DNA from 3 places in the Brevibacillus humidisoli genome. Region 3 is predicted to be linked to each of the others. Evidence: riboswitches for the same ligand, from Rfam matches in the RefSeq annotation. Region 3 holds a riboswitch; each other region holds the start of a gene.
The links. Region 3 has a riboswitch for cobalamin ahead of LOK74_RS17445 (FecCD family ABC transporter permease). Riboswitches for the same ligand answer to the same signal wherever they lie in the genome.
Positions count from the first base shown of each region.

Region 1: it holds a riboswitch for cobalamin, as region 3 does, so the genes downstream of both, LOK74_RS14570 (ABC transporter substrate-binding protein) here and LOK74_RS17445 (FecCD family ABC transporter permease) in region 3, are expected to answer to the same signal.
Region 2: it holds a riboswitch for cobalamin, as region 3 does, so the genes downstream of both, cobO (cob(I)yrinic acid a,c-diamide adenosyltransferase) here and LOK74_RS17445 (FecCD family ABC transporter permease) in region 3, are expected to answer to the same signal.

Region 1 covers NZ_CP087263.1:2,949,069-2,959,956, reverse strand. Annotated here, with positions in the region: gene LOK74_RS14610 (glucosaminidase domain-containing protein) at 1-108, shown strand, start outside; gene LOK74_RS14605 (M28 family peptidase) at 654-2,039, shown strand; gene LOK74_RS14600 (RNA polymerase sigma factor) at 2,197-2,784, shown strand; gene LOK74_RS14595 (DUF4367 domain-containing protein) at 2,747-3,682, shown strand; gene LOK74_RS14590 (ABC transporter ATP-binding protein) at 3,766-4,611, opposite strand; gene LOK74_RS14585 (ATP-binding cassette domain-containing protein) at 4,608-5,330, opposite strand; gene nikC (nickel transporter permease) at 5,327-6,160, opposite strand; gene nikB (nickel ABC transporter permease) at 6,188-7,117, opposite strand; gene LOK74_RS14570 (ABC transporter substrate-binding protein) at 7,125-8,702, opposite strand; cobalamin riboswitch at 8,889-9,098, opposite strand; gene LOK74_RS14565 (2-isopropylmalate synthase) at 9,341-10,888, opposite strand, start outside.
Region 2 covers NZ_CP087263.1:559,907-570,794, reverse strand. Annotated here, with positions in the region: gene cobI (precorrin-2 C(20)-methyltransferase) at 1-444, opposite strand, end outside; gene cbiE (precorrin-6y C5,15-methyltransferase (decarboxylating) subunit CbiE) at 441-1,661, opposite strand; gene LOK74_RS02755 (cobalt-precorrin-5B (C(1))-methyltransferase) at 1,645-2,742, opposite strand; gene LOK74_RS02750 (precorrin-8X methylmutase) at 2,748-3,395, opposite strand; gene cobK (precorrin-6A reductase) at 3,477-4,274, opposite strand; gene LOK74_RS02740 (sirohydrochlorin chelatase) at 4,308-5,348, opposite strand; gene cobJ (precorrin-3B C(17)-methyltransferase) at 5,375-7,120, opposite strand; gene LOK74_RS02730 (histidine phosphatase family protein) at 7,185-7,739, opposite strand; gene cobS (adenosylcobinamide-GDP ribazoletransferase) at 7,835-8,578, opposite strand; gene cobO (cob(I)yrinic acid a,c-diamide adenosyltransferase) at 8,606-9,154, opposite strand; cobalamin riboswitch at 9,369-9,584, opposite strand; gene LOK74_RS02715 (YitT family protein) at 10,284-10,888, shown strand, end outside.
Region 3 covers NZ_CP087263.1:3,561,371-3,572,258, forward strand. Annotated here, with positions in the region: gene LOK74_RS17415 (hypothetical protein) at 1-1,409, shown strand, start outside; gene LOK74_RS17420 (hypothetical protein) at 1,416-2,018, shown strand; gene LOK74_RS17425 (hypothetical protein) at 2,058-2,267, opposite strand; gene LOK74_RS17430 (hypothetical protein) at 2,408-3,376, opposite strand; gene LOK74_RS17435 (ABC transporter substrate-binding protein) at 3,531-4,553, opposite strand; gene LOK74_RS17440 (heme ABC transporter ATP-binding protein) at 4,615-5,409, opposite strand; gene LOK74_RS17445 (FecCD family ABC transporter permease) at 5,406-6,506, opposite strand; cobalamin riboswitch at 6,622-6,808, opposite strand; gene LOK74_RS17450 (COX15/CtaA family protein) at 6,863-7,789, opposite strand; gene cyoE (heme o synthase) at 8,029-8,961, opposite strand; gene LOK74_RS17460 (sulfite exporter TauE/SafE family protein) at 9,397-10,164, shown strand; gene LOK74_RS17465 (MDR family MFS transporter) at 10,293-10,888, shown strand, end outside.

The DNA of each region.
Region 1 (10,888 bases), 610 kb from region 3:
TATCTGCTCAATGACCACAGCCAGTCGTTGGATGCACCTGCCACAGAAGGAATGGTGATTGAGCTTGTCAATCGGCTGAGAAAAGCGATTGGCGCTCCTGACATTTGATGCTGGTTCATACGATGATTAAAAAAGTTGACTGATCTCGGCAACATGCTATGGAAACAGCAATTCAGCAACAATTGGCTGCCTTCCGCCATGCTATTGTTCACTGAACCGAATGGTTGAGACATTTACAATGAGAGGAACGGATGGGAAAGAGTTGATTTCTGTTCCTCTCTTTTATCTTGTTGATTGTGTCTTGGCAGTACCTCTATCAGCAAACAGTAAACAATCCGTCATAAAAAGCGATATGGACAGCTTTTTTCTTCTGTATCCATACCTCTTTTTCGTACTGGTCTACTTGCTCGCTGTTCTGGTGCGGAAGACAACTGTTTTATCGGTATTGCTCGGTTCTACACTCCCATGGCTCCTCTGGCAACACCAGCCAAGACGCTTTTCATCCCTATCATCTCTTCTTTTCAAACATACATAGTGTGCTGTTGTCATTAATTATCAAAATATATCGAAAATTAAAAATGGACAAGTTGTTGAATTTCTTTTACTATTTTTTGTGAGCAGTTTCAATTTTGTGGAAAAGCGAGGGGATCACGATGAGAAGAAAAGCACTTCTATCACTTTTGCTTACCGCTAGCCTTTGTTTCAGTACTGCCGCGGTATGGGCGGCACCGGAAAAAAATCTTACATCAGACCAGGCGTTTGATAACAAGATTGTCAAACGGATTAAGGTAGAGAACATTTACAATCACATTGCTGAACTTTCAAAGACTCCACGAGTTGCCGGCACTCCGGCTGAGGATCGGGCGGTGGAGTATATCAAACGAGAATTTGAATCATATGGTTATGATACAGATGTACAAGAGTTTGAGATATACACCTATACAGAGCCTGACCAGTTGGAATTGCATGTCGACGGCATAACGTTTGATCCCGCTCCAAGCAGCTTCCAATATGGCGTCAATGGAACGGTAACGGGGGAGTTAATTTATTGTGGGTTAGGAGCCGAGAGTGATTTTGAAGGAAAGGATGTTACAGGAAAGATCGCCCTGATCAAACGCGGCAGCTATACCTTCGCAACCAAGATCTTAAACGCTGCTGCGGCAGGAGCTTCTGCTGTGATTATTTACAACAATGCTGACGGTGTGATGAATGGAACGCTGGGTGGTCCCGATGATGGGTATGTTCCGTCGCTAGCCATCACCAACGAGCAAGGGGAAGCTCTGAAAACCCGCTTGGATGCTGGTGAGACCGTTACCGCCACCCTGATTGTGGAGGGAGCGGCGACAGACAAAGCGATGTCCCATAACGTAGTGGCCACCAAAAAGGCGACCCAAAAGTCGACCGGGGAACTGATACTGGTTGGTGCTCATCATGATTCCGTAGAGGGAGCGCCGGGAGCAAATGACGATGCGTCAGGCACAGCGACCGTTCTTGAGTTGGCACGTGTGTTTGCCAATGCTCCGACTGATACCGATATTCGGTTTGTCACCTTTGGGGCAGAGGAAAATGGGCTGTTGGGGTCGTATGAATACGTGGAGAGAATGACGGAAGAGGATTACGAGCGCACGGTGGGCATGTTCCAAATGGATATGGTTGGCAGCAAGGATGCCGGTCCCTTAATCATGTACACGGCTGACGGGGAGAAAAACATCGTCACCGATCTGGGAGCAGCAGCGGGCGCCCGTCTATCGGAAACAGGTGAAGCTACTCCTTATGGGATGGAAGGACGCAGCGATCATGTTCCATTTACTGAGGTGGGGATACCTGCTGCACTATTCATCCACGCGCCGGTAGAACCATGGTATCATTCTCCGGAAGACACCATAGACAAGATTAGTTTGGACAAATTAACAGAGGTATCCCACATTGTTGGGGCGGCCGTATATCAGGCGGCCCGCCCTGATACTCCGGCGTTAGGCAAGGCCAAGGTGGCGCCTAAAGAAGTGGATTATCATTTTGAAGAAAGAGAACTGGAGTAACTGCGGGTAAGCTTTGCCTGCACATGAAGGACACGCGAAGGACACGCATCATGCGTGTCCTTTGTTGTGTTTTTGGTGTACGATGAATAAATCTGTTTTTTTCCTGTCACGTTTCGGTGTAGTTGATTCGTTGTATAGGATGAAAGGGGTGATAGGAGTGGATGATACTGAGCTACGTCAGCTCGTTGCTGACGTACTGAGTGGTGATACCGAGAAGTTCGAGCATATCGTGCGAGAATACCAAAAATCAATCTTTCTGTATTGTTACCACATGCTTGGCGATTACGCTGAAGCAGAGGACTGCGCACAAGAGGTATTTCTGAAAGCATATCGCAACCTGGAAAAGTATAACCGGGATATCCCGTTTGGCGCTTGGTTGTACAAGATATCCTACAATCAATGTATTGATCTGATCCGTAAGCGAAAACTGGCGAAATATCTTCCCTTCTTCTATCGAGATGAGAAGGAAAACAAAGAGGTAGATCTGCAGATTGAAGCCAATTATTTCGATGAATTCGTACATCAGGCCATGTCCCGATTGTCAGCAGAAGAGCGGAATTTGATCATTTTACGCTGTGTTGAGGGCAAGAGTTATCAAGAAATCAGCCTCATCTTTCATCAAAGCAGCGCCAATCTGCGAAAAAAATACGAGCGTACGGCTGCAAAGTTCCGCAAGTACTATCTCCAAGCGAAGGGAGCGGATGGTGTTGGACAAGGACCAGGATTTGAAAGAACTTTTTCATAACGCACAGCTTCCCGAAGTTGACTTGACGGGAAGCGTGATGAGGAAGCTAAATGCCAATCAAAACAAAAAGGAGCGATTTACTGTGAAAAACAAAGTGGGTCTGTTGGTCGTAGCGGGAGTACTGTTGACGGTGTCATCTGGTTTTGCGATGTTTAAATATGGGTCGTTGCAAAATCAGCAGGGTGAAGTGGTGTATGAGGTAAAACCATCGAAAGAGTTGGAGCAGCCTCAATATCAAGAAGAAGACCTGAATCGCTTGGCGATGAGCTCACAATTGGCCGATGAGCTGCTGCAGGATGGTTCAGCGGCGATCTTTTACATCGTTCCAAACAACCCCAACCACCAATTAGAGACAGAAGTCAAATCAGAAGTCTTTACCGATGCGTCCGCCCTCCGGAGCAAATTGAAGGATGAGTCGGCTGCGATTATGGACAGTTTAAAAGAAGATTACAAGTTTACTTGGGCTAGGCTCACCTTTGATCCCGTCACGGAAGTGAATCCTCTAACTCCTAAAGAGCAAGCGGCGACAGCAGAAAAGCTGCGGAAGCAGGCGGAGGAATCGAACAAGGAGTACGCGATGATGCCGGTGGAACTCTCTGATGATCATTGGCGTATCCTGAGCACATACAAAAAAGGAGAGAGCGAGATCCAAGTTTTTGTCTCCAGATCTGATGAGCCAACTACGATCTATGCGCACGATGAATGGAACTGGAAATCGGAAAAGATCGATGTGAATGGAGTCGAAATGCTGTACACCGAATATGAAGGCGGGGGAAAAGGGATCGTATGGGTACATGAGATTGCGGGTACTGAGCAGCATCTGCAATACAATATCCAAGTAGGCAACGATATCAGCAAAGAGGGCTTGATCGAAATCGCCAAATCGTACCTGAAGTAACCGATTGGAGTGTTGAACGGAGCGGTTGGTCCGGGGGAGCCTCGGGCTCCCGCTCCGTTCCTGCTCCAATTCGCGTTTCGACTTCAACGTACCCCCGCCACGTCGATGTGAACCGGCTGCGGCTGCCGCGCATCTTCTTGTTCACCGGCGGACGAAACAAGATCGAGAGTTTGAAACAGCAGCTGCGAATAGGGATGGCGGAGTTGATGAACCTCGCCCTGAATAAACGTTTCTACGAGTTCTCCTTGATACATGACCGTGATGCGGTCACATAATTGCAGGGCAGATTGCAAATCATGCGTGATGAACAGATAAGCGATCTGCTCTGTTTCTTGGATGCGCTTGAGCATACGGGTGATCGAGGCTTGCGCTGGTTGGTCCAGGCTGGCGATCGATTCGTCAAAGATAATCAACTCCGGATGCACGGCGAGGGCTTTCGCCATGCAGACGCGTTGCTTCTGCCCCCCGCTTAATTGGTCTGGATATCTGGTTAAAAAGGAATGATCAAGCTCTACCAAATCCAGCAGTTCTCTACAGCGTGCCTCCCAATTGGCTGCTTCGGGGAAAAAATTGCGAATCGGCTCTTCCAGAAGCTCACCCACGCGCATGTTGGGATAGAGCGAAGCAGAGGAATCTTGCAGCACCAGCTGCATCCGCTTGTAAATCTGGCGTTCCTTGAGGCGCCTTTTGGTCAGCGCTTGTCCATCCAGAAGGATCTCGCCGGATGTGACAGGTTCCAGGTTCATGATCAGCTTGGCTAGCGTACTTTTCCCGCTCCCGCTTTCTCCCACCAACCCCAGGCTTTCACCTTTTTTCAGCGCCAGGTTTACCTGTTTGACTGCTTGCAGAGTCGGATGTGACCGAAACCACGGTCTTCTTGTACGTACTGGATATTCTTTTGTTACGTTGCGCAGCTCTAGCAAAATCATCGAACCATTCCACCTCGCTCCATTCGAATGATGCGATCGGCAAACCTCTGCACACTTTGCTGGTCGTGGGAAATCAGCAAAACCGTCAAGCCCAAATCGTGCTGCAGCCTTTTCAGAAGGGATAAAACCTTTTCTCGATTGATCATATCCAGCGCGGTTGTCGGCTCATCCGCAATGAGAATCTTGGGATGCAAACTAACCATCATCGCCAGCAACACGCGTTGGCGCATCCCCCCGCTTAATTCAAAGGGATAGGAAGCCAAAACAGAAGCAGGGTCGCGAAAGCCAACCTGCAGCAACAGCGAATGCAAGTATATGTCCCGTTCTTTTTTGCTGATCTTTCTCTTCTGTTGCAGGAGCGTTTCTACCATCTGCTTTTTGACAGTCTGAATAGGGTTTAACCCATGTAAGGAATCCTGTATCAGCAAGCCAATTTCTTCGCGTCGAAGCTTCTGCCTGCCCCTGCTGTCAAGATCGAGAATCTGTTTATCCTGATAACGGATACGACCATTGGTCACTCTCCATCCCGCTTCCAACAATCCAACGATGGCATGTGCGGTCAAGCTTTTCCCACACCCACTGGGGCCAGTAAGTGTGACCATCTCTCCCGGATACAACTGAAACGAAACATCTTGGACAATTGGCGTCCACTTTCCATCTTCCTGGCAGGAGATTTCCAACTGTTCAACACACAACAAAGATGGAGGCATGGTCCTCATGTCACACCTCTTGCGATATCGGCGGGTTCGCTTTTTCGATACCGTTCACTGATGAATTGGCAGCACAAAACAAAGAGCAAAATGGCCAATCCCGGAAAAATCATCACATGGGGAGCTAATTGAAAATATGCTGTGGCGTCATGCAGCATGACCCCCCATTCTGGCGTAGGCGGCTGAGGGCCTAATCCCAAAAAAGAAAGTCCGGCCATCATCAGGACGATTCGGCCCATATCCAATGCCCCAAAAATGCCGATTGGCGAAGCAATTTGCGGAAGAATATAACGCCACATGATCCGCAGGCGCGAATTCCCCGCCATCCGCGCTGACAGGATGTACTCTTCCTGGCACACTTTCTGCACAAGGCTGCGTATCAATCGAACATAACTCGCCCAGCGCACCATGATGATAGCCAAAATCAGATGTACAAGACTAGGCCCTAAAAGACCGACAATGGCGATCGTCAGCACAATATCGGGAATCGCCAGGGTACTGTCGATCATCCGCATCAAAAAACGATCGGCACGTCCGCGCAGGAACCCTGTCATCAGCCCGATGGGAAGACTAATCAGCAAGGTGAGGAGCATGATCAAAAACGCGGACGTCACGCTGATTCGGATCCCGTACAAGATCCGGGAGAACACGCAGCGTCCCAAGTGATCTGTGCCAAACGGGAAGTCCCAGGAGGGAGGAGATAACCGATTGGACAGTTGAATCGCCAAGGGATCGTGCGGAGAAATCGACGGCGCGAAAGCACCGATCAACATGATCAGAAAAAGCAAGCCAACGCCTGTCAAAAAGCCCTTATCTATGCCAGCCAAGTCGTTGCTCATGAAACGCATGAAATGGGTTACCTCCTCCTATCGAACCCGTAGTCGCGGGTCAACAAGCACAGAAATAAAATCAACGACTAGATGAATGATCACGAATAAGATCGAAGCGAAAATCACATAGCCTTGAATGACCGGATAATCCCGAAGCGAAATCGCCTTCATCACGTATTGCCCGATGCCTGGCCAGGAAAAGATCGACTCCACGATGACACTGCCGCCCAACATAAATGCGAAGCTCGTCCCTGCCATATTCACAATGGGCAGAATGGCATGTCGGAAGACTTGGGATAGAAAAATGCGGCTGTTTGAAAAGCCCCGTGCCTTTGACGCAATGACAAAACGTTGTTTCATCATCGCCAACATATTGGATCGCAACAGGCGGGCGTACACTGTACCCAATCCCAGCCCAAGTGTCAAAGCTGGCAAAACGAGATGTTTCCAGGTGCCGCGCCCCATGGAGGGCAGCCAGCCGTACTGGACGGAACAGACATAAATGAGCAAGAAGCCAAGCCAGAAGGAAGGCAGGGAAGAGCCTAACAGAGCGAGCGCTCTGCCCAAGCGGTCCAGCCAGCCACGAGCGTAAATCGCTGTAGAGATCCCGACAACCAACGTGACCGACATCATCACCAGCAGTCCGGCCGCGGCTAGTTCAATCGTGGCCGGCAGCCGTTTGAGCAGTTCTTCCAACACAGGTTCCCGAGAAACGTAAGACGTACCCCATTGCCAGGTAAACACATCCGTCATCCACTGTACATATTGACTGCCGAGCGAATCGGTTAATCCCAATTCTTTGCGCACGTGCTCCAATGCATCTTCGGACACAGGAACGCCAGTCGTTGTGAGCAAAAGGTAGGCGGGATCGCCGGGAGATAACCGCAACAAGAAAAAAGTAAGGCTGGAGACAAAAGCGATCACAAATAGCAACTGCGCGATATGCCTTGCCCAGAAGTGAATCATCCCGCTCTCACTCATTCACGTCGAGGCGGGCATCGATGTAGTAAAACTCAACCGGATGGGGAGTGAAGCCTTTCACGCCACGTCTGACTGCAAAAATCGTGTTGGGATGAACGATAAACGCTTGGGGGAGATCCTGCTGAATCTGCTTTTGGATGTTTACAGCCAATTGATTGCGCTTCGCTTGATCGGTTGTTTGGTTCAGCTGATCCAGCATGCTGTCCAAAACAGGCGAGACGTAGCGGCTCATATTGGAGAGGCTCGTAGAGCGATAGAAAATGTTTAAAAAGTACTGCGGATCGCCGGTGTGGGCCGTTAACATGCTGTACATGGACAGATCCCAATCTTCCTTTTCCAAAGTTTCATCGATATTCTCTACTTGCCGAATATGGACCAGGATGCCCGCTTTCAACAATTCATTTTGAATGATCTCCGCCATGACCGTTAATTCGGGCCGTTGCGGAAACGTCACCAGTTTCACTTCAAATGGTTTCCCTTGTTTTTCCCAGATACCTTCTCTGTTTTTCTCCCAGCCGCCTTGCTTCATCAATTGGTCGACCGTCTGTGTTTCTCTCTCTTTTTGGATCTTGCCAAATGGCAGGACGTCTGGAAAGGGACTGTTCGCTTCCGCAGCTTCGCCTCTCATGATCGAGTTGACCATCTCTGCTCGGGGGATGGACATGTTGACCACTTTTCGATGAGCCAGTTCTGCAAAAAAAGGAGACTTCATATGAAACATCAGCATGTGTGTGCGCAGGGAGGGAGCGGTTAATACGTCGATGTTTTGATCCTGCTTCAGGAGTTCGATCGAGTCAATCGGGATATCGACCGCGGCATCGACATCCCTTGACTGCAGGGCCATGACTCTCGTATTGCCATCAGCGATGAATCGAATCGTCACTTCTGACAAGCGTGCTTTTTCTCCCCAGTAGTCCTCATATCGCTCTAGGACAAGCGACTCGTCTTCGTTGAATTGCTTGAATTGAAAAGGGCCTGTCAGAGCAGGATAGCTGTCCTTCTGATCAATCGTTTCTGTGTCAACAATGATAGCGGAGGGGGATGCCAAATGGGCGATCAAGGCTGCGTTTGGCTTCTCGGTCACGATTTTCAATTGATTCGCAGCCAGTACTTCGATTGACTTTACTTGCAGCAGATCCTTTACGGTTGGATCATTCGTCATGGACCGCAGCAGGGAGTTTTTCACACTGGGCGCATCCATTTTCTTTCCGTTATGAAAATGGACGTTTTCCTCTAGCGTTACGATCCATGTCGTTTCATCTTCTTGTTTCCACTCCTTGGCTAACCAAGGTGTCGGCTTCAATTGTTCATTTAGCTTGATCAAGGTTTCCCCAGCACCAGACCGCAAGACCTCCCAGCCATCACTGCCATGTGGGTCCAGGCTAGCTGGTTTCCAACTGAAAGCCATCGTCAAGGTTTTGGCAGGAGTCGGATCTGCTGAAGGTTCTGGGTTGCTGCCCTGCCCGATTGTCTGTTTCGTCGGAGTGGAGCATCCGACCAACGACAGCACCAACACGAAGGCAGTTATCCAGGTAACGAATGCATGCTGTGTATTCCTGCTTTTTCTCATTACGAATTCTCCTTTTTCCTTTTTGCAAACAAAAAAAGCATTCCTGCCAGGTGTAAGAGGTCAGAAATGCTTGGTCAAACCACATGCGAAACAAGACCTGTTATGGAGAGAGGACTCACATCAGGTGTTTGTCCATCCAAATGGTCATCAGCATACCAACCACCTTCCCTAATATCCCGTAGGTCAACAGTGATCGTAAAATAGGCTGGTCTCCTGACTGAGGGCATCCCTTTCAGACCTTCCCAGGCACAAGCCCAGTGGTTTTCCTGAAAGTTGTCAGCACATCATGCTGATACCCAACACAGTGGCGGGTCCGTGCCGGATTCGAACCGGCTTCCCAATTAAGCCGATAAAACGGCAAGCGTTTTATCATGCACCTATTCCGGATATGAATTTTTAGACAATGCCAGAATTCAAACTCATTCTAATGCTTAGACTTTTCCTTGTCAACGGCACTCTGTAAATCCAAATGTGGGGGTCATAAAAAAATGTAGAGAATAGGAAGGCAAACGCTCTCCCAAAGTTGTTGCTTGCACCACGAATTTGGTCGGTGCAAGCAACAGTATGTTCTATTGTATACGTAAGACAAGCCCTTGGCTGATTGCGTCATCCGATCATCTCAACCGTACTTCTAACTTTTACCGCTTCAACGGATTTGGACATTCGTTTGCTGTATCTAATAATGCGGCATTAATGCCATTCAGGAAAGCCATTGCGCTCGCTTTGATGATATCCGTGTCCATGGCTCGCCCAGCGTAAGTTTTGCCGTGATGCTCAATACGGATATTGACACGCCCAATGGCTTCTTTTCCTCTGGACAAGCTGTTGATTTTGTAATCTTTCAACTGGACATCCAGACCCACCAATGATTTGATCACGCTATAAAGGGCATCGATCGGTCCGTCGCCAACCGCGCTGCCTTTAAAGACTTCTGTTCCTTTGTTCATTTTGACGGTCGCTGTCGGATACAGATCATTGGTTACCACTTGGAAAGAAATCAATTCGTACAGATGGCCGCTCGCCGCTTCATGTGTGCGGTGATTGGCTACGAGGTAATAGACATCGTGATCATAGACCTCTTTTTTCGCATCGGCAAGGGCAAGGAATTTTTCGAACAACGCCTCAAAATCAGCCGAATCGCTTGTTTCAAAACCAATTTTCTCAACGGCATTTCTAAAGGCGTGGCGGCCGGAGCGTGCCGTTAGAATCAGTTCCATACTTTCTGCCCCGACCTCCTCTGGCGATAGAATCTCATACACCTGCTTATCCTTCAACAGTCCATCCTGATGGATTCCGGAAGAATGTGCAAAGGCGTTTTCACCCGTAATCGCTTTATTCACCTGCACATCCAGTCCCGTTAGATAGGTGAGCAGTCGGGAGGTCCTCATTAACTCAGTCGTCTTGATCTTTGTCGAACAGTGGTAAGAATTCTCCCTTACTTTGAGTCCCATCACCACTTCTTCCAGTGAAGTGTTGCCGGCCCGTTCGCCTAATCCATTGATGGTACACTCAACTTTATCGGCTCCATTTTTTATTGCGGCGAGCGTATTGGCCGTTGCCAGTCCGAGGTCATTGTGACAGTGAACACTCAAGATTACGTCCTCGTTTAGATTTTTTAAGCGTTCATTAATTCTGCGGATCAGATCGCCGAACTCTTCCGGTATCGCATAACCGACTGTATCGGGTACATTGATGATCGTAGCCCCTGCTTTGACGACAGCTTCAATCGTTTGCCACAAATACTCAAATTCCGAACGTGAAGCATCCTCCGTAGAGTACTGCACGCGGGGAAGCAGAGATTTAGCGTATTTGACCGCGTCAACACCCATCTGCAGAACCGCTTCCTTAGACCGGTTAAACTTTTTGTCCACGTGAATGTTGGAGGTGCCGAGCACGATATGAATAAACGGATCTTGTGCGATCTTGATGCTTTCATAGACAGCGTCGATGTCGCTTTTCACCGCACGGGCGAGAGCGGTAATCGAGACAGCATCCCCTACGCTGCGGGCAATCTCCTGCACTGCTTGAAAATCGCCCTGAGAAGAGGCAGGGAAACCGGCTTCAATCATATCCACTTGCAGACGCTTCAATTGCTGTGCAAATTCTACTTTCTGTTGCACATTCAGTTTGGCACCCGGTACCTGCTCTCCGTCACGCAAGGTGGTGTCCAATACGAGTATATGACG
Region 2 (10,888 bases), 1.9 Mb from region 3:
CGCCAGCGGCAGCCCCAGCCGGGACGCTGCTCCGAGAAAAGAGGATACTCCCGGCACCGATTTGATCGGCACCTCGGGATGGGTCTCTCTCATCACCCGCATCATGTGGATAAACGTACTGTAAAACAGCGGGTCCCCCTCGGTGACAAACACCACGTCTTTCCCTTGGCGCAGCCGTTCCCATACCTGGGCCACCGTGTTGCTCCACTCTCTCGCCAGAATCTCCTCATCCTTGGTCATCGGGAAGACGAGACCGAGCATCTCTTTTTCCGGCTGCTTCACGTACAGCTCGGCGATTTGATGGGCATAGCTTTTGCTGCCCATCCGTTTTTTGGGATAGGCGATCACGGGTGCTTCCTGCAGCAGGCGAAACGCTTTGACCGTGATCAGCTCCGGGTCGCCCGGTCCTACGCCAATACCGTACAATGTACCGATGTTGTTCACTGGCTGCTCTCCTCTCCTGCTTTTTGATAGGCAGTCACGATATAGACCGGATTTAGTCCTTCAAAGCGGGTCATGGACAATATCGGTTTGCTCCGTGACAACTGGACCAGTGTTACCTTGGTCTCGTGGCCTGATGCTGCAAAGGCCTGCATCGCCTGGTACAGTGTCTCCACTGTAGCCGCGTTGACCACAATCCGCCCGCCCGACTTCAGTCGATCGCAGCAGATGCGGATCAACTCTGCCAGCTCGCCGCCGCTGCCTCCGATAAAGACCGCATTTGGATCAGGAAACTGTTCCAGTCCATCCGGTGCCTTGCCGTGCACCAGCGTAAAGTCGGTACGGAACCGAGCCATGTTCTCCCGGCAGTTCTCCAGATCATCCGCGTTTTTTTCGATCGCGTACACCGCTCCCTCGCGAGCGATCCGCGCCGCCTCAATCGCCACAGAACCAGTACAAGTACCGATGTCCCACACCACACTCTCGGGGGTTAGCTGCAGCTGGGCCAGACTGAGTACCCGCACCTCCTGTTTGGTGATCAGTCCTTTATCCGGCTTGCGCTGGGCAAATGATTCGTCAGGGATGCCAAGCGGCCAAACGGGGCCAGCCTGCTGGCGACGCAGCACGACGACGTTTAATTCGGAAAAGGTGCGCTCCGCCATCTCCTGCAGGTCGTACCAACCGACCCGTTCCTGTGGACTGCCCAGGTTCTCTCCGACGAAGGCACGGTACTCCGTCATCTGGTACTTCAACAGGTAGGCGGCAATGGCGGCCGGGTTGTTTTCGGCATCCGTCAGCAGGGCTACTTTGTCCCGACCGTCGATCCGCTGGGCCAATCCCTGCATGCTTCTGCCGTGTACACTGGTCACATAAGCATCCTGCCAGGCCTCTCCCATCCGGGCAAAGGCCAGCTGAATCGAGCTTAGCGCAGGGTAGATCTCGACCGGCAGTTTTTTGGCCAGATAGCCGCCAATCCCGTAAAACAGCGGATCGCCAGAAGCCAGAATCACCGTCGCTCTGCTCTCTTCCGCCAAGCTCTCGACCAGTGCGGAAAGCCCTCCTTTTACCACCCGCTTCTCCCCGGTGTAGTCAGGAAAAAAAGCAAGGTGGCGCTCACCGCCAACCAGCAGTTCGCTTTCCATAATCCAACTGCGGTAGAGCGGGAGCAGTCCCGCCTGTCCATCATCCCCGATACCGATGATCTTAATCGGTTGCTTCATTCACTGTCACCCTTCCCAACAGAGACCCTTTCATCGTGATCAGGATCGTCTCAATCGTCATGCCGCCCTGTACTTCCCGCAGTCCAGACCGGCAACAGTATTCGCACAGTTTTTCAAAAAACAGCGGATGCTCCCCCATCAGGTCGCCCACTTGTGAAGCGGTGTTGGCTCCGCGGATCTCCGCCAGCAACTCGTCCGACGCCCCTGCTTCCTCCGCAACCCTGGCGAGAAAGTCGAAGTCGACGGGAGCGCTTTTGGAGTGGACCATCATCACGCCCTGTGCCACCTTGGAGAACTTGCCCATCATGCCGACCAGCGTGACCTGCTCGATCTGTTTCTGTTTGCACTGTTTGAGGGAAAAGCCAACGAAGTCGCCCATCTCCACAAACGCTTCCTCCGGCAGGTCAGGATACAGCTCCATCGCCGTCTTTTCGCTCTTGCCGCCGGTGGAGAGTACCACGTGCCGACAGCCCGCTTCCCTCGCCACGTTAACGGCCTGCGCAATGCTGGCTTTGTAGGCGGATGTGGAAAAGGGAACGACAATTCCCCGTGTTCCCAGTATCGAAATCCCGCCAAGAATGCCGAGCCGTCCGTTTAGTGTCTTTTTGGCAATCTCTTCCCCGTCAGGTACGGAGATCACGACCCGCACGCCGCGATCGATGCCAAACTGGCTCAATACAGACTGTACGGCCTCTCGGATCATCTTGCGCGGTACGGGGTTGATCGCCGCTTCCCCTACCGGCACGGGCAGGCCGGGCTTGGTCACCCGTCCGACACCAATGCCGCCGTCCAACTCGATTTCGTTCGCCTCGCTCCAGGAGACGGTGCTCTCGATCAACGCTCCATGCGTCGCATCTGGATCGTCACCGCCATCCTTGATTACGGCCGCGTAAGCTTTCCCCGCTTCAAAGCCGCATTTTTCCAAGGAAAAGGTAACCTCCTGACCGATCGGCAGCGGAATCGTCACCTCCTGTGGCGCCTCTCCAGTAATCAAGGCAAGCAGCGCCGCTTTTGACGCTGCCGTGGCGCATGCCCCCGTCGTATAGCCATGACGGAGTGGTTTTGCCTCCTTTGTCTCCATCGCACTCACGCCCGGACCGCCATCAGGGAGAGTGCGTTGACGGCTGCAACCGTGACGGGGCTTCCGCCCTTGCGTCCCAGGTTGGTGATAAAGGGAACGTCCAGCTTGGCCAATTCTTCTTTGGATTCTGCCGCGGAGACGAATCCGACCGGCATCCCGACGATGAGCCCCGGTTTGGCCACCCCTTCTTTGACCAGCCGAATCAATTCCAAGAGAGCCGTCGGAGCGTTGCCGATGGCGAAGATGCCTCCCTCCGCTTCCTGTACCGCTTTGCGCATGGAGACAATCGCCCGTGTCGTATTGAGGCGCTTGGCCTCCTCGATCACATCTGGATCCGATATGTACACCTTCACTTGGCCGCCAAACTGCTCCAAGCGCGGCTTGCTAATGCCGACCTGCACCATTTGCACATCAGCGACCACGATTTTGCCGCTGCGAATCGCGCGAATCCCCGCCTGCACCGCATCGGGATGAAAAATCAAGCTTCTGCCCAGTTCAAAGTCGGCGGAAGCGTGGATCACCCGCTGGACGACGGGATACTGCTCCGCTGTAAAGGGATGCTCGCCCAGCTCGTCGGTGATGATCTGAAAACTTTTATCCTCAATCTCCTGCGGCTGCACCGTTGCCGGTTTAAACTCCGTGCGAAAGTCCATACGGTCGTTCCTCCTCTACGTTTGGTTCAACAAAAGGCCAGTGGTCCGTCCCTGCTGTACAGGGGTATCCTGATTGAAGCCCTATGGTGCGGTACTCCGCTCTGCAGCGTCTACGATTTGCAGTTGACTGAGCCGCTTAAGCACGCTGTCAAAGTCGGAACATTTGGTCCCGTACCTCACTTTCGGCCGTGCGATGACAATCGTCTCAATCCCCATCTCCAGCGCTGCCTCCACCTTCTCATCAAACGCGCCTACTTTTCCGCTCTCCTTGGTGATCATCAGGGTCACCTTGTAGTGATCGTAGAGCGCTTTGTTCAGCTCCCTGGAAAAAGGGCCCTGCATGGCGACGATGTTTTTCTGTTCCAGTCCCAGTTCCTCGCACTTTTGCATATTGTCGAGGCGAGGCAGCATGCGGGCGACCAGTGTGGTGTCAGGCAGTCCGAGCAGCCGTTTCGTGAAGATAGAGAGGGTCTTGCTGCCTGTCGTCAGCATCACCACACCACGCTTTTTGGCGGCTAGTTCCGCGGCCTCCACGTAGTCAGCGACGGTGGTGATCTTCTCGTGCTGCGGAGAGCTGATGCTTTCTCGTTCATAGCGAATGTAGGGAACACCTGCCGCCTCTGCCCCGGCGATTGCGTTTTTTGACGCCTCCTCAGCATACGGGTGGCTGGCGTCTACAACCGCTTTCACCTGCTGGCGACTGATCAGCTCGGCTATCTCGCTGGCGGCCAGTCTGCCTACTCTCACCGGCAGGCCAGCTTCCTGCATACTCTTGGCCGCGTTTTCCGTAACCACGGTGGTCAGGAGATCATATCCCTCCTGTCTGATGCGCAATGCCAACTCTCTGGCATCACTCGTACCGGCCAGCATCAGAATCATCTGTCCTTCCTCCTCTTTTCCTGCAACTATGTCCTATTTGCGCACAGTCGGCTCAGTCCGCGTCTGGGGAGCGCCATGCCGGTCTTGGTCTGTTTCGTGCCGTTCATGGTCTGTCTGCTGATGCGTAAGCTGATCGCCATCCGTTTGATGGTGCTCATGATCGTGATGATGGTGGTGATGATGATTGTGATGGTGATGATATCCGTGACCATGATGGTGATGCCCATGGTCATGTGAATGGTCATGATCATGGTGGTGGTGATGGTGCCCGACATGCTCCATTGCCGCGAGACGGTACTGACAGGTGTCGCAGTTCATTTTTACCTCATCGGCAAGTGCCTCTCTCACCCGATCCTTCAGTACTGCTTTGAGCAGCGGGTGAAATCCGAAGTACTCTGCCAACGTAAATCGGACATCGGGTCGGGAGGTTTGCCAGTGCTGCACGTAGTCAGCCATCCGCTTGATCAGCACTCCTGTAAAGAGAAAGTACGGCAGTACCACCACATGCCGTGCCCCCAGCTTGAGGCAGCGTTCCATCCCCTCATCAAAGCTGGGAAACGTAACCCCCATAAAAGCCGGCTCCACCCATTTCGCCTTGCTGCGCTCCCAGAACAGGCGAGCCATCTTGTAGATGTCGCTGTTGGCGTCCGGATCGCTGCTGCCTCTGCCGACCAGCAGGACGGCCAGCTCTTGTTCGCGCCGCTCCTCGCATTGCTCCACTTCATCAAGACGTGCTTCCAGAATTCCCAGCACCAGCTCGTGAATGCCCACCGGACGTCCATATGTAACGGGCACATCGGGGTGCTTTGTCTTAAACTCATCCAGCGCTGCAGGGATGTGGATCTTCGCGTGGCCAGCGGAAAACAAGATGATCGGAATCACCACGATCCGGGTTGCTCCCCTGCTTAGACAGGCCTCCAGTCCGCTGTAGACGTCTGGCGGTTCAAACTCTAGAAAGCAGGTCTCCACAATCGGTGCTTCCACTTCGTCAACCAGCGAGGCGACGAACTGCCTCACTTCCTCATTGCCTGCGGCATCCTTGCTGCCATGGCCGACAAACAACACTGCCTCCATCTTCCCAACCTCCTCCTTTTTTCTCCCTAGGTGCCGCATACGGCGTCTTCGATCTTCACGGCGGTCATGTCCCGATAGGCAAAACCTTCAATCTCGCCGACGCGCTTGAAGAACTTGTGAAAGCGTTCGTTGGGAAACGCCTCCTCGCGATACCTGGTGACGATCCGCTCCAACAGCGGCACAATCTCCTCTGAGGGAATCCCTTCTGCCACCGGGACACCGGGATGGGCATTGCGGCCGACAGACTTGGCTCCCAGGAACAAATCAAACGCACCCTTGCGATAGACGATGCCGATATCCTCTTTTACCGCGCCGTAGCAGGCCATCCCGCATCCGTTGACACCCAGCTTCAATTCCTTGGGCGCCTGTAGCCCGCCCATCAGCCGGTTCAGCTCTTCTGCGTACGGAATCGCATCTTTCTTTTCGCCGTCACAAAAATCGCAGGCCTTGATCTGTACCACGTCACCTACCGGCATCAAAAGCAGTCCAGCCTCTCGCAGCTGCGCTGTGATCGCGGACGGATCTTCTGTCGGAATCCGCAAAATCATCTGATGATGAGGCGTATACTCGATCTCGCCCTTGTCCCCAGCCACTTCAGCCAGCAGCACCATTTGCTGGGGTGTCCATTTTTTATTCACCACACCTGGGCTGACCGCGCACTCAAAGATCGACTGCTGCCGAAATGCGGGAGTAGATGGGGAAATCGGTGCGACCGTGCTGGTCGCCACCGCGCTCCCGTGTGCCTGCTGCAGCGTCATCAACGCCTCTGCGGCCCAGTCATAAGGAGTGCGTGATCCGACGTGCAGATCGACTGCACTTGTGCGTTCATCGTTCGAACGATCATGGACCGTCCGGGAGATACTCGAATGCTCCTCAGTCGAATGGACGTCAATCATGCGGTTCTCTCCTGACCGATCCTCAGTCGAAGGGCCGTCGTCTGAACGGTCTCCAAGCGCCCATGGCTCGTTCTCCTTGCGCAGCCGCTCATGCGGTTTGAGCGGCTGTTCGTCCGCCGTCAGCGTATACTTTCGCTGATAGCCGCGAGGTGTGATCATTTTGCCGTCGTAGACAAACGTAGACTCATTGCCGATGATCACAGTCGTCAGCATGCCGATGTCGTGGTCCAGCATCTTTTCCAGCGTCGTCATCACGACATGCTCCCGCTCCCGGTAAGCGCTTTTGACGATCCCGACAGGAGTATCGGGGGAGCGGTACTTGAGCAGGATCTGCTGTGCTTCCACGATCTGCCGCGTGCGTCGGCCGCTCTTTGGATTGTAGAGAGCAATCACGAAATCAGCCTGCCCAGCCGCATCGATCCGCTTGGCAATCAATTCCCACGGTGTCAGATGGTCACTCAAGCTGATCGTGCAGGCATCGTGCATCACAGGTGCGCCTAACAGAGCAGCGCAGGAGTTGATCGCAGAAATGCCGGGAATCACTTCAACGGCCACTCCCTCGGCTTCGATCCACCCCTGTTCAACCAATACCTCGTAGATCAAGCCGGCCATCCCATAAACGCCTGCATCACCACTGGAGATGACAGCTACTTTTTTGCCCATCTCCGCCTGGCGCACCGCTTCCCGCGCCCGACTCACTTCTTCCGTCATGCCAGTGCTGACCACTTTTTGATCCGTCAACAGCCCGCTGATCAGCTCCACATAGGTGGTGTAGCCGATCACGATCTCGCTTTCCTGTATCGCGTCCCGAGCCCGTTTCGTGATATGTTCGAAACTCCCCGGTCCAAAGCCGATGACAAACAGTTTTCCTTTCATCTGTACACTCCTCTCCGTTTTTGTTTATCTAGCCTGACTCTGCTCCCGTTCCTTACGTTGCTCGCTATCGTTTTATCAGAGACTCCCATCGACTGGCCGGGATGCTGATCCAACCGGCATTAGGCAGGAGGCCAACCGATAGTCCGCACATCTGACCGATGCATTTGATCACACTGCCGTGGGTAATGATCAGCAGCCGTTCTGCAGGGTAGGCGGCCGCCAGGTGGAATAGTCCCTGCCGAATCCGCTCTCTCACTTGCGCCATCTCCTCGATGCCATACGAACCATCCATGATTTCCTCCACATCTTGGATCTGCTCGTCTCGACGCAGTTCATCTGCCGTTTTCCCTTCCAGAGGTCCAAATGACCGTTCCTGCAACTGGGGCAGCATCACGATCGGCACCCCTATCATCTCCTGTGCGATACCGGCTGATTGTCTGGCCCGCCTCAGCGGACTGGAGACGATCCGCGAAAACGGAGGGCTCTGCCGAAGCAGCTTGCGACATGCCTCTCTCACCTGCTCTTGGCCCGTCTCGTTCAGTCCGACATCCTGCACACCTTGTAACCGCCGCTCCCGGTTCCAATCGGTCTCACCGTGCCGCATCACGATCCAATCCATCTATGGTCATCACCGCCAGTCCTTTGTATCTATAGGATGATTCCCGGGCTTTGATCATGCGGTTTTTCACCATGCCGTTTTTCCCTGGGCCGGAATCAGGGCAGCCATTTATCCGCGGCTACCAGCAGCAGCAGGGCTACCGCTTCTGTCGACTCGATCAAGGCTCCGTAGGCGTCGCCGGTGTATCCACCCAACCGTCGGTGGATATAGGTGGAGAACCAATAGAGATAGAGCAGCGTCAATAAAAAGACGAGCATGTTCTGGTAGCCCACTGCCCACCAGCCAACCGACAGCACCGCTATACTGCTGACAAGCAGATGCCCTGTACCAATCCCCTCCCGCAGCCTGCTGCCGATCCCATCCTGGGTCAAGTAAGGCCAGTGGCGAATCGCGATTAGCAGATGCGTACGAGCGATTGCAGGGACGATTACCAGGCACGTCTGCAGATTGAGTGACAGCAGCTCGTATATGGCTGCGCCTTTTACCAGCAGCAGGGAAAGAGCGGCCAGAACACCCATCGCCCCAACCCGGCTATCCTTCATAATCGTCAGCACTTGTTCCCGTGGTCTGCTGCTGCCTAGGCCATCCGCCAGATCCATCCATCCGTCCAGGTGCAAGCCCCCGGTTATGTAAATCCAAAAGATGAGGGTTAGTACTGCTGCAAGATGATCGCTTAAAAGCAACTCGGAAAACCAGTTGCCCCCCCACAGCAGGAGACCGATGATCGCTCCAACCAGCGGGTAAAAAACCGCACTCCTGGACCAATCTGCTTCTTTCATCGGGTAGCGAGGTACCGGCAGACGTGTCAGAAAAGAGATTGCTTGAAAAAATGCTCCCATCTCTCCTCCTCCTCCTAGTTGCCGTCCCTAAAACTCAATGCCCTTAACCGCCGGCACTCCTTCATCGTAGTAATGCTTAACCGGGTTCATTTCCGTGACGAGATCGGCGATGTCGACAATCTCCGGTTTGGCTTGGCGACCGGTAATCACTAGGTGCATGCCATTTGGGCGATTTCGGATCAGATCCAATACGTCTGCCAGCGGCAGCACATCATCGATCGGGAAGCGCTCAATCGCCAGCGCGTTGTTCAACTCGTCGAGGATGACCAGGTCGTACTGCCCCCCCATCACCTTTTCCTTGGCCAACTGCCAGCCTTTTTCCAACGCTGCACGGTGCTCCTGAGGTGTCTTCGTCCAGGTAAATCCCACTCCTGTCTGGCAGATTTCAATCCCCAGTCGATCAAAGACGAGCTTCTCCCCGTAGGTTCGCTCCGGCGATTTAATAAACTGGATCATCAGTACCCGCTTGCCGCGTCCCGCGGCCCGTACCGCCAGTCCCAGCGCAGCCGTCGTTTTTCCTTTGCCATCGCCGGTGTAGACCAACACCAGTCCCCGCTCCTTATCCGGCCTGCTCATCAGACTCCTCCTCCTGCAGTAAGTAAAAAGAACCGGCTCCATCGCTGTGTGTTGACAGCGAAAGCCGACGCTTTGCTGATGCTCTCAACTTGTTTCGTTATGCAAACAACAGATGCATTGGCAAACAAACAAAAAACGCTTTGGCTCCTATGGGAACCAAAGCGCGGACAGCATGCGTGACAATCCTCACCTTTCCTTTGACCCGAAGGAAACCAGTGACACATACAAACAGGCAGGTCTCCTGGCTCAAGGATCATCGTCTACCTTATCCTTCCCATCGCCGGCAGCGACAGTGGATGCATCATTGCGCAAAGGAAGACTCCTCTTTTACAGTGGCGGGACCGCGTTGGATTTGCACCAAACTTCCCTTTTAACCTCATCTGCTGCCGTCCGTTCGGTACAGATGAGGACCTGTTTGCTTTTTATGCAATTGTTCCAATCCAGTGACAAGTTCTTGCTTTAATAATAACAAAAGCGGGACAGGATGCAAGGAAAAAGCTGTCTGCCAAGACCATTACAGCCTGCGCTCACCCGTACCACTGCAGCTTAACGTCCAAATACCGAATCTCATCATTCCACTGGGGGCGGAAAAACTGACATAGGCGGGCGGTTACGTCGGAATCTCCGTTTACTTGCCAACAAGATAAAGGTAATCAGACTGTGAGCAGTGAAAATCCCCACTAGACTTTGCATGAGAAAGGCAATGTCAGGCGTGAAGAGAGAGACGGACTTCCAGGGAATTTGGCTGCTATAGACAAACAACGGGATTAATCCGATCCCCAGAATGGCAGAAAGGACGCCAACAGACAGCCATATTTGATAAGAGATCATTTTATTTCGAATGATTCCTACGCAACTAAAGATAGAACCGACCACAAGGAGTACAGCAGCACTCAAGAGCACCCATTGCGTTGTGTGATTCATTTTCGATAATTCTGGATTTTCCCCGTTCATAATAGAAGTGAATTCCTTCCATCATACTCAAATAGGGTACGGCTTCAAATTCGTGGTATTTATTGGTCAAGAGAACAGCGCCGTAGTCTTGTTCGCTCTCCGAATCTCCTGGTAAGTATAATCATTTCAACCTATGCGTATAGATTGTACAAATAAACGGATACCTGGAGGAAAGATGCTGCGAAAAGGTATCGCGATCGTAATTGGCTGCCTTTTGGTGGGGACTGGAGTCAATCTGTTTATCTTGCCCCACAAGTTGATGGATGGCGGAATCATTGGAATCGGTCTGTTAGCGAAATACTACTTCTCCTGGCCTCCCGGATTGGTGATGATTTTGGTCAGTTTACCGATTTATATGCTCGTCTTTGTGTATGACAGAAGGTTATTCTACAATAGCTTTCACGGAATGTTGCTTTCCTCCTTTTTTATTGACTGGCTAAGTCCACTCCGTCGGATGCATGAGTTTCCGATTCCGTTTTCAGCGGTGGCAGGCGGAGTTTTTATTGGAGCGGGGATTGGCATTATGCTAGCGTTTCAAACGAATACGGGGGGTACTGATCTGTTGGCTCAGTTCTTGGCAACGCGTCTGAACATACCAGTTGCTTTGCTCATCTTTCTGATTGATGGGTTCATTATTTTGGGGTCTATTGAGGTTATCGGCAGACTGAATACGATATTTTCTCTGATTACCATTTTGTCAGTCGCCGTCGCGACACATTTCTTTCTTGTTGCCGGACAACCGAGGAAACCCTACGTAGTAATTGGTTCTGTAACTCATTT
Region 3 (10,888 bases):
TTGTGATAGCAGCAGGGGTATTGGCAGCCAGTCTGCAGACCGGTATGGCCAGCAGCGACGACTCTCCCCGATCCTCGGTAGACAATCCGTCCACTGTTGAAACAGTTCCAGGATCAAAACAGCAGCTGCCCAGTCAAGACCAGATCAAAGCGGTGATCAATGCCTCCGCTGAGGAACCGGTCGACGACAGCGCAGAGTTGTTTATGCGGGTAGCCAATCTGGATGACGATCCTGAGCCGGAAATCGCTGCCTACACCAATGATGCGGTCCATCTCGGCATGTTCTACCTGCTGGACCGGCAAGGCGATGCGTACAATCTAATCGCGGAAAAAGCGTGGAACGTACCCCACTTCGCGCCAAAACGCTGGTACTTCAGCCGTTTTGACGCTAGAGAGTGGAACAGCAAAGAGCCAATGGAAGTAGGAAAAGTAGCCGGCAAGCGACTGTTTGAAGTAATCAATCGAACCGGCGGCACCGGGATGGACACATATGAGGTGCACCTCTGCTATCTGGAAAATGGAACCTTGCACGAAGCATGGTCGGGGATTCTCAAGGAGCGCGTCTCCTTGCCGGGGGGCGGCACACACCTGCAGTTTGGAAACTACCAGGTGGTGGAGGACGAGGGTGATCCGGTCCTACTCGTCTGGGAAACGAAGGGGCAGGCACCGGACGGCGAAGAGTTGGATCAGCTGCTGCAGGCCGAAACCCGCATGCAGCAGTATACCTTTGACGGGAGTCAGTTTGTACCGGCTGACCATTCTCCCTACACCGCTGCCAACCGTTTTCTGGAGGCCCGCCTGAAACGGAATCCTGTACAATTGATGCGTACCTCCAGTGAAGCGCTTGTCGAGTCGAGTCCCTGGCTGATCGGCCAAGCTAATCCACATCTGCTGCGGTATGTGATCGAAGAGGCTCAACCCGAGGGAGATGGCGTTCGTTATCGTGTGTTGCTGTTTTATGGCAATCATCAGACGACACTCGCAGTCGAAAGCGAGCAACTGCTGGTAGAACAGGTAGAATCAGAGTGGCGGGTCACAGAGATTACCCGCTTAGCTCAGCAACAGCTCGGCCAACTGGAACTGCCGGAAGCTGATGAAGCGAGTCTGGCAGTCGTTCGGGCATTTCTGGATGCACGGATGAAGCGAGATCGGGAAGAAATCGAACAGCTGCTGTCCCCCGCCATGCAGACGAAAGCGCAGGAAAATGGTTACATATCGTTGATTGGCACATCCAACCCTCATCCGGAAAGCTACGATCTGCTGTCCGTCGAGAAACAGCAGAAAACCGTAATCTATCATGTCAGGATGTATGAGGCAGTAACCGACATGGGCATCACCCACTCACACGATGAGCAGGTTTCGCTGGAGAAGATAGATGGCCGTTATCAGGTGGTAGACGTGCAGCAGTAGCAAACGGTGGCTGCTGCACGACGGCCTCCGGTTATGCTTCTATCAATGGGAGCGATTTCGTATCAAGTGAGCCGAAGCAATCGAGTTCTAACCTTATGGCCAAATGCGTTTCTTCCCGTAGCATTTAGTTTTCGTCATTGGATCGCTGCTCTGGTGTTTAGTGATCAAACGAGGGGATTCCAGCAAGGCAGGGAGGCACATATGAAAAGATTGTGGGGCATGGGGTTCTTTTTGTTATTATCAACGATCGGTTTAGTATTCATGATCGCTTTTGTCATCCTATTTCCCAACAGTAGATTTTCTAACGAAGAATTGTCTTTTGCGGAATCAGAAGTCATCACCGATTTTCCGATACCAAAAGGAACTATCGCGAAAGACCATAATGGTGAGTCCGACCGGTTCAAACACAGTGTGACGTATGTCTATGAAAACATCGGAGGAGAACAGGGGCTGCATCCCTCAGAACAGTATCTTCAAGAAATAGAGAATCGGGGATGGATGGAAAACAAAGCGGAGCGGATGGGACACAAATATCAGTTTGAAAAAGGTGAGCGGTCCGTTTGGTTCATCATACACGAAGATTTTTTCGACGTTCTGGAGCTGAAATGAGAGGAAACTGGTTCTCCTCACGAAAAAGCCACTCCGGCTTTATTCCTTTGCCGCCTCCAGCAGTACCTGCGCCATGCGCTCCGCTTCGATCTTGCACAGTTCAAACTCAACCTCTCCCGACACGTGGGAAATTAGCTGGATGATTTCCGCACAGTCGTGCTGACAGATGAGAAACTGCGGCCACTTCGCATCCTTGCGCTCTACTTTCTTTGCCGCAAACCCGCTTTGAAATCCGCCAACCGCAGTCATCGCTGCTTCTCCTCCCTTGCAATCTGTACCTCAGGACAGGCGTCCGCCAATCGCCAATTCCGTCGCTCATGAGGATTGGCGATTGATTGCCTGAAGCACGGCTTCGCCATCACGCATTCGATGCTGAACAGACGCCGAGATTAATACTGATCCCAATAATGTTTGAAGTTATATATCACTTTTTCGATTCCCAGCCCTGTCCCTTTCTGCCAACGAACCACTGTCTGCGTTTGCTGAGGCACTACAGCTGGCGATACGCCGGTTAAGACGAACATCTTATCGATCATCAACTGAATTTTTGGTGTGTTCGTTTCGTTTAACTCGACTATGTTGTCGACCGGATCATCGATGGCGCTAACGGCCACACTGCCCTCTTCCGATTGATCCTCGCTTAGCTCCATTTGATCACTGGATGACTGCTGTTCATCTATATCTACATCCTGGATCGCTTCTAGATGGTTGTCCCACATTTTCTGCCGCTGCGATTTTGACCTGTTATACCAATCAGCCAAGTAGGTTGAAAATGTTACAGATACCTCCCCTGCCAACTCGCCATCCATCTCTCTCAGATAAGGTCCACACTTGGAGCAAGGGGGGAATTCCGTATAGACATCCACGTTGTCGATCCCATTCTGCTGCAAGGCTCGCCCTGTAAGCTGGCCATTTTTTTGATCATACCCGCCAATGCCAAGCGTAGACATTGAAGTTTCGATTGCCAGACGTTCGGCATGCAGATCAGCATTATTTGCCCCTGGACTGGTACGGGTACTGCTCGCCAGGGAGTCACTTCGGGTTTTTAAGTGGGCAGTGGCTACATTGAATTGTGCTCGGGGACTCCTATCCTGCTTGCGCGCCCTCACAGCCTCTACTTGTTGAGCCGGGTCGGCCTCTGACTCGCTGTAGCGTTGGATCGGCTGCGATTTTGGGAATCCTGTCATCCATTGTGCGACGGCCCTATTCCCGTATAGCCTGTGCAAGGCGAAAAGGTCTGTTGCCGTTAGTTGAATCGGATTTCCAGCACTTGGTTGATCATGGATGTGCCGCGTCGCAGCAGTCTGTCGTTTTTCAGGTAGTGCGGTCTGCGGCCGTTTTCGGGGTGTTGTAAACATACCATCTCCCCATTCCAGAAGAAGAGTGTTACTCTATATTTTACCAGACTGTGAACGAGGTGGATAGATTCAACCAAACAGGGGGAGAGGGGGTAGACGGATGAACATGAAACGTCCCGCTCCTGCTCTGCGGAGTCGGGACGTTCGGCCCTACCTATTGTTCAAATCGCTCCGGATAAAACCCTCTCGCCAATGTCTCTAGCGCAATCGGGGCACGTATTCCCTCGGCCGCCGCTGAGAGCGGGAGGACGATAAACCGTTTGTTTTGTATGGCCGGCACTTCGGACAATCCTTTTCGGGCCAGCAGCAGATCCCGTTTCTGCTGGACGGTTTTCTTTCCGTAGTCCATGATCACAATCACGTCCGGACGTCGGGCCACTACTTCCTCCCAGCTTACTTCCGCCCAGCCTTTTTCGATGTCGTCAAAGATGTTTTTCCCTCCGGCCAGTTCAATCAGGGGCGTCATGTAATTGTTGGCCGCCGTATACGGCTTGTCTTCCCCGCTGTCGTAGACAAACACGCGAAGCGGCTGCTCCACCGGACCGAGCTGACGCGTGATCGCTTCCATCTCCCGTTTCATTTGGTCAATCAGTTGGTCCGCTCTCTCTTCCACTCTGAAGATGCGGCCGATATTGCGGATATCTTCGTAAACGTCTTCCACAGTAGGTGCTGTGATGTTGGACGACTCCTGGATGTACGTCTTGATGCCCATCTCTGCCAACTCTTCTACTGTTCCCAACTGTTTTTCGGTAAAGGCGCTTTTCCATCCAGCGTAGGCAAAGTCGGGATTGGCGGCGAGAAACACCTCTTTTGACGGGTACTCGTCGGCGAGCACCGGAACCTGTTCATAGGCCTCCTGATATTCCGGCAAAATCTGATCATCCAGGTAGGCAGTGCCCACCATCACATCTTGCAAGCCCAAGGCAAGCATCACCTCGGTGGCGTGCTGGTTTAGGGCAACCGCCCGCTGGGGAGGGGCGGAATAGGTAATCGTTCGCCCCATGTTGGTCAGCGTCACTTCCGTCTCCTCCGTCTGCTGACCCGAAACAGCAGCCGTCCCATTCGTCACTGCCTGTTCACCTTGACTACAAGCAGCCAAAGCAGAACCCAGCAAGCACAGCATCGCTACCCATATTTTTTGTTTCCACGTATAGATCATTTTGTTCCTCTGTCTCATGTCTTACTTCTCCTCTTGTCATGGTTTCCCGATTCGATTCACGTTGTCAAAAGAACCGCTGTTACCTTTCCGTCAGTGCAAACCGTTCAGCATGGGCGGCCAAATAGACGATGTGCGGTTTCCCTGTTTTGGGATGGACCGTCACTTCCGCCTCCACGCCAAACACGTCCCTAAGCAGTTCGGGCTTCAACACCTGCGCCGGATGGCCTGATGCCGCCAGCTGTCCGCTGTCCATCACAAACAGATAATCGCAGTAAGCCGCGGCAAGGTTCAGGTCATGCAAGGCGGCCACAACGGTCACTTCAAGCGCTCTGACCAGATCCATCAATTGGAGTTGGTATTGAATATCCAGATGGTTGGTCGGCTCGTCCAGGATCAGCCACTTGGCCTGCTGCGCCAGCGCTCTGGCAATCAGCACCCGCTGCTTTTCCCCTCCCGACAGGGTCAACAAACTGCGCTGCGCCGCGTCCAGCATGCCGACCCGCTGCAGCGCCTCTCTGACAATCGCTCGATCCTCTGCGGTATCGGGCTCCAGCATTCGTTTATGCGGGTTTCGGCCCATCAGGACGATTTCCTCTACTGTGAAGTCAAAGTGGACAGGCGTTTCCTGACTGACCACAGCCAGTTGACGCGACACTTGACGGGGCGTCTGCCGATAAAGTTCCTGATCGTCCAGACGAATCACGCCCACATCAGGCTGCAGGACGCGATACATCGTCTTGAGCAGAGTCGATTTCCCGCTGCCGTTTGGTCCGATCATGCCGACGAACTGTCCGGATCGGATAGACAGGGAGATTTCTCGAATAATCGCTTTTTCTCCGACCGAGACGGATACCTGGTCTACCTCCATGCTCATCTGTTTTCCCCTCCGAACGAGTAGCTTGACCGCCGCAGCAGCCAGATAAAAAACGGGCCGCCCGCCAACGCCGTGACGACACCGATTGGCAGTTCCCCGGGAGCCAGCAGCAGGCGGGCCAGTACATCAGCCCAGATCAGGATCACCGCGCCTAGCAGAGCGCTAACCGGCAGCACCCTACGATGATCAGACCCGACGACAAATCGAGCGATGTGCGGGACGATCAGCCCGACAAACCCGATCGAACCGCTGACGGCGACAACCACCCCGATTAGCAAAGAGAGCAGCACGATCAGCCATTTGCGAAAAGCATGGGTGTTGACGCCGAGTGTCGCCGCCGCTTCCTCCCCCATGAGCAAGGCATTGAGCAAGCGATATTGAAGCAGCAAGAAAACCATCCCGCCTGTCACCACCACGTAAGGAATCATGAGGTACTCCCATTTCGCTCCTGCCAAACTGCCCAGCATCCAAAACAGCGCATCGCGAATTCCATGCTCATTTGGGGCAGCCGTGACGATGAAGTTGGTGGCCGCTGACAGAATCATCGAGATGGAGACACCAGCCAGCAACAAACGGGTTGTCTGAATGCTCCCTGCCACCTGGGCCAACAAGTAGACGGCAAGCATCGCGACCATTGCTCCAGCAAAAGCGCCTAGTGTCAGGGCATACGTTCCCAGAAAAGAGAATGCCCCGAAGAGTATCACAAGTGTCGCGGCGACCGATGAACCCGATGAGATGCCCAGGATATACGGTTCAGCCAGAGGGTTACGCACCAACGCCTGGATTGCAGTCCCTACAACAGCCAATCCAGCGCCTACGACCGCGCCTAACAGGACGCGCGGCAGTCTGATCTCCCAGATGATCTGTTCCTGCGGCTTGCTCCAATCCTGTTCAATCAAGTCCCCGAAAATGGGTACATGCGATAACGCAATGTTCCACACGACAGCCGGCTGAATGCTGACCGGTCCAAGCATCACCGCCAATGTCGCCGACAGCAGCAGAAGACAAGTCAGCCCAGTCAGCACCGCTGTAAACCAGAGTGGATGATGACGTAGAGGCAAACCGCGGTCCGCCCTATTGGTTCCTCCTCCAAGCATCAAAAAACCCCATCCAGTCGGATGAGGTTTGGCGTGCGCACGTACTGATGGCAAAAAAGACAGAACGCTCTTTCGCTTCACTCTACAGTACACCTCTCCTTTCCGCGAAGGCATAATGGGTGCGGCAAACTAGGTAGGTCTCCTGGCTTCCGGATCATCGCACTCTTCCGCCTTCCCCGCTAGTGGCGAGTGGCATCGTGGAAAAGCGCTCCCTGGTTACAGTGGCGGGACCGCTCGGGATTTTCACCCGATTCCCTGTTACCCCTTGCTTCTGCAAGGGCACCTAGCTGCTCCTATTCAGTTCGCTATTGTTACGTATTCGGCTCGAAGCCCTCAAATCCTTTTTCCTAAGCAGGTTAGATCTTCGTCAGCGGTGCGACCTGCCGCGCAAACTCAGGCTCAGGTGCCTTCCGCTCTTGTTGAACAGCTTGTGGCTGCTTCAGGGACTGCAGGCAGAGATAGCAAAGAATGCCGAACAGACAGGTGATGATCGCAGAGTGAAGCATTGTAGCGTACAGGTGTAGCTCAAACCAGACAACAAATCCGCCGCTGATCACCTGCAGCGCGACCAGGATGAAAGCCAGCAGACTGGCCACGTAGACGTCCCGCCTCTCCTGCCGGTAGTAACGGAAAGCATAGACCAGCACGACTAACAGCAACAGGAACAGACAGGTAGCTGCCAGTCGGTGGATGAAGTGAATCGCCACTTGACCGGTCAGTTCCGGGATCAACTCTCCTCCCCGACAGAGGGGCCATTCATTGCAACCCATGCTGGAGCCGGTATGCCGCACGTATGCTCCGAGATAGACAACACCGTAGGCGTAGATAGCCACTCCCCAGACCAGATTGCGAAAACGGCGGGAAACCGGCTGCCGTACATATTGATCCCTTCTCTCCCGCTGCAGGACAAACAAAGTAAGCAACAGCACTCCGCTGAACGCGAGCAGAGAGAAGCCGAAGTGCAAGGCAAGCACCGCAGAGGACTGGGGCCAGATCACAGCAGATGCACCCAACAACGACTCCAGGATAATGAAGAAAAGGCCGATCATCGCCAATGCCCGAACTTCCGCATTACCGCGAAACCTTCGCCAAGCAACAATAGAAAAGAGGATCACCACCAAACCGGCCACACCGGTGATGAGGCGGTGCGAGTATTCGATCAGCGATTCCAGCGTATACTCCGGTACCCACTTGCCGTTGCACAGCGGCCAATCGTTGCCACAGCCCATCGCTGAGCCCGTCTTGGTCACCAGCGAACCGGCCAGCATCGTCAAGAACATCATCAGTGTTGCTGATATGGCCAGCCATCTCAGCCACCTCTCACCCCTACCCACGTTGCTTCACCTCGTTCCCTTTCATCCGATTGCAAATCTCCTGGCTCATCGTCCACCTGCTGGTATGACAGCAGTGTCAAGCTTAGTTATACCCACACAATAAGGTGGCACCCGCAATGCCTTGGCCATAGCGGATGCCTGCGATACGTTCCCATCAGCAAGCACCGAGCTTGCCTGCTTTTTCGCTTTTACAACGCACTCACAATAATAGCGAAACAGAGCACCGTCAGGTAAATCAACGAGTAGCTAAACGCCTTGCGCGCCCAGACCAGATCGTCCTCTGCTTTAAAACCTTTCAGCAAGATATATAAATACCCGATGCCGAGGATGAGCGCCGTGGCCAGGTAGACATAACCGAGATTGGCGTACAGCATGAGCAGGAGGGAAGCGGGAACCATCGGCGCGGCATAGTTGAACATCTGCCGCTTTGTTTCCGCAAAGCCCTTCACCACGGGCAGCATAGGGATGCCGCCTGCCCTATATTCCTCGGTCTTCAACATGGCCAGCGCCAAAAAGTGCGGCGGCTGCCAGAGGAACAGGATCAAGAAGAGCACCCACGCCCCCATCTCCACATTGTTCGTAACCGCTGCCCAGCCGATCAGCGGCGGGATGGCGCCGGAGATGCCGCCGATCACGGTGTTTAGCGTAGTTACCCGCTTAAGCGGTGTATAGATCAACACGTAGAAGATGTGACCCAGCAAACCAAGCACAGCGGTCAGAGGGTTGGCAAACAGGGCGAGCACAATCAGCCCGGCAACCAATAGCGCAATCCCGATCGCCAGTGCATTTCGCGGATGGATTCGCCCGGAAGCTAATCCACGATTTTTGGTCCGCTTCATCTTGGCATCCAGTTCTCGATCCCAGTAGTTGTTTAACGTTGCGCCCGATGCAATCACAAATGCCGTTCCCAAAAGCGTTAATACAAGTGTATGCAGCTCCAGTTTGTAACCAAAGGTAAACACAGCCAACCAATAGCCAGTAAACGTGGTAAGCAAGTTGGACAGGGTAATCCCCGGCTTGGTGAGATGCAGATAATCGCTCCACGTAGCCGGTTGCATCTGCCCATCGCTCTCTGCTTCCAAGGAAAGGCTGTCAGATTGGTAAGTAGCCTGCTGATCCATCCTTGCTAACCCCTTTCTGAGGTAAGTCGCACCGGCGTGACAGGTCGTCATCCTGCCTGTCGCCGGAGCATCTATCCTTTGCTCGTGTGTCTGAATAGATACACGTAACAGAGCAGAAAAACACCCGTTCGATACGCCTCTCATTGTAGCGAAATCTAGTCAACGGAGTCAACTTGAGCCCCTCATTGCAGTGCCTTGCTGCCTCCACATCATCTCACCGTAACTGTACCAGAATCAAGTGGTCTGTAGCGACGGCAATCTTGACAATTTTATAACACTGCCGCTCTTGTCAGGCATGTGAAGCAGCATTGGAAATATAAGCCTATTTTCGAGCTGAATGGCACCCTGCCCGGTGGGGACCCATACTGTGATAGTAGTCTACGGGACAGCGGCGGACTAAGATCACGACAATACGGTAAGGAAGGGATAAGCTGTATGGATTTGCAATTGATCATCATTGGTCTGTTTGTCGGTTTCCTCGTCGGTCTCACAGGGGTGGGCGGAGCTGCTCTGCTAACGCCAATTCTAGTGATGTTGGGGGTTCAGCCAACGATTGCCGTAGGAACAGACCTCGTCTACAACTCGATAACAAAAGTTTTTGGTGCCTTGCAACATTGGCGGCAGCGTACAGTCAACCTGCGGGTCGCCATGTACTTCGCGATCGGCAGCGTTCCCAGTGCGATTTTGGCGGTCAACTGCATCCAGTGGATTGAGCTTGTCTATGGCGGCGCTGATCTGATCATCAAAAAAGTGTTGGGGTTTGCTTTGATCCTGATCCCCATCGCGATGATTGTGAAAACGATACAAGATAGGCGGGAACCTCACCCCAACCGCTGGCAGCAGTTGTCTATCTCCGAAAAGAAAAAGATCACGATCACCATCGGTGCCGCTCTGGGCTTCATCGTCGGTCTTACCTCTATTGGAAGCGGCTCGCTGTTTGCGCTTGCCCTGATGTATTTTTTTCAGATGAGCGGGAAAGAAGTGGTCGGGACCGACATCGCTCACGCGTTTGTCCTTGTAACAGCAGCAGGACTCGTACACATGAGCTATGGCACTGTCGATTACCCGATCGTCTTTCAACTGTTGGCCGGCTCCATCCCCGGTGTGTTCATGGGAAGTATCCTCGCGACGCGCGTCCCTACCTTCATCCTGCGATTTGCCATCTCGACGATCATCTTCTATACCGGACTGAAGCTGCTCTGACCCCTCCCATCCTGTTCTTTCGCTCTGTTTTTTCCATCAAAAAATTTTTGAAACAGTGCTTGCAGACCATCTATCGTCTCATTACTCTATAGATACGCTATGTTTACAAAACAGAAAAGAGGATTGCGATGAGCAGATGGCAAGGGGTTTTAAAGCGGTATGACACCGCGATCTGGGTCAGGGTGTTCGGGACCGTGCTGACCACACTGACCGGATTTATGCTGCGTCCGTTTTTGGTGCTATACCTCTACGACAAACTGGATGGCTCGATCCTGCTGCCCATGGTGGTAGTCGGACTGCAGCCGCTAACCGGCATTCTCGTCACGCTCTGGGGCGGTGGGTTGACCGACCGCTATGGGAGAAAGCCGCTGATGGTGACAGCCTTGATCGTACAAACTCTATCGATGACAGGATTCATCTTCGCCGAGTCGGTGTGGGAATTCGCTGCCTTGACTCTGCTCAATGGTTTTGGCATGGCCTTGTTTTTCCCTGCGGCCAACGCCCAGGTAACCGATGTTGTACCAGAGGAGCAGCGGGCTGAAGTATTTGCCCTGCTTCATACCGCGCTTAACGTGGGAGCTGCTTGCGGCCCTCTGCTGGGGCTGGCATTGTTCACACAGAGTCCGGCGCTCGTATTTTCCTGTGCTGCAGCTGCTTCCCTGGTTTACCTGCTGACTGTACTTTGGAAAATCCCAGAGACCCTGCCAGCCGACCTTCGGCTGCG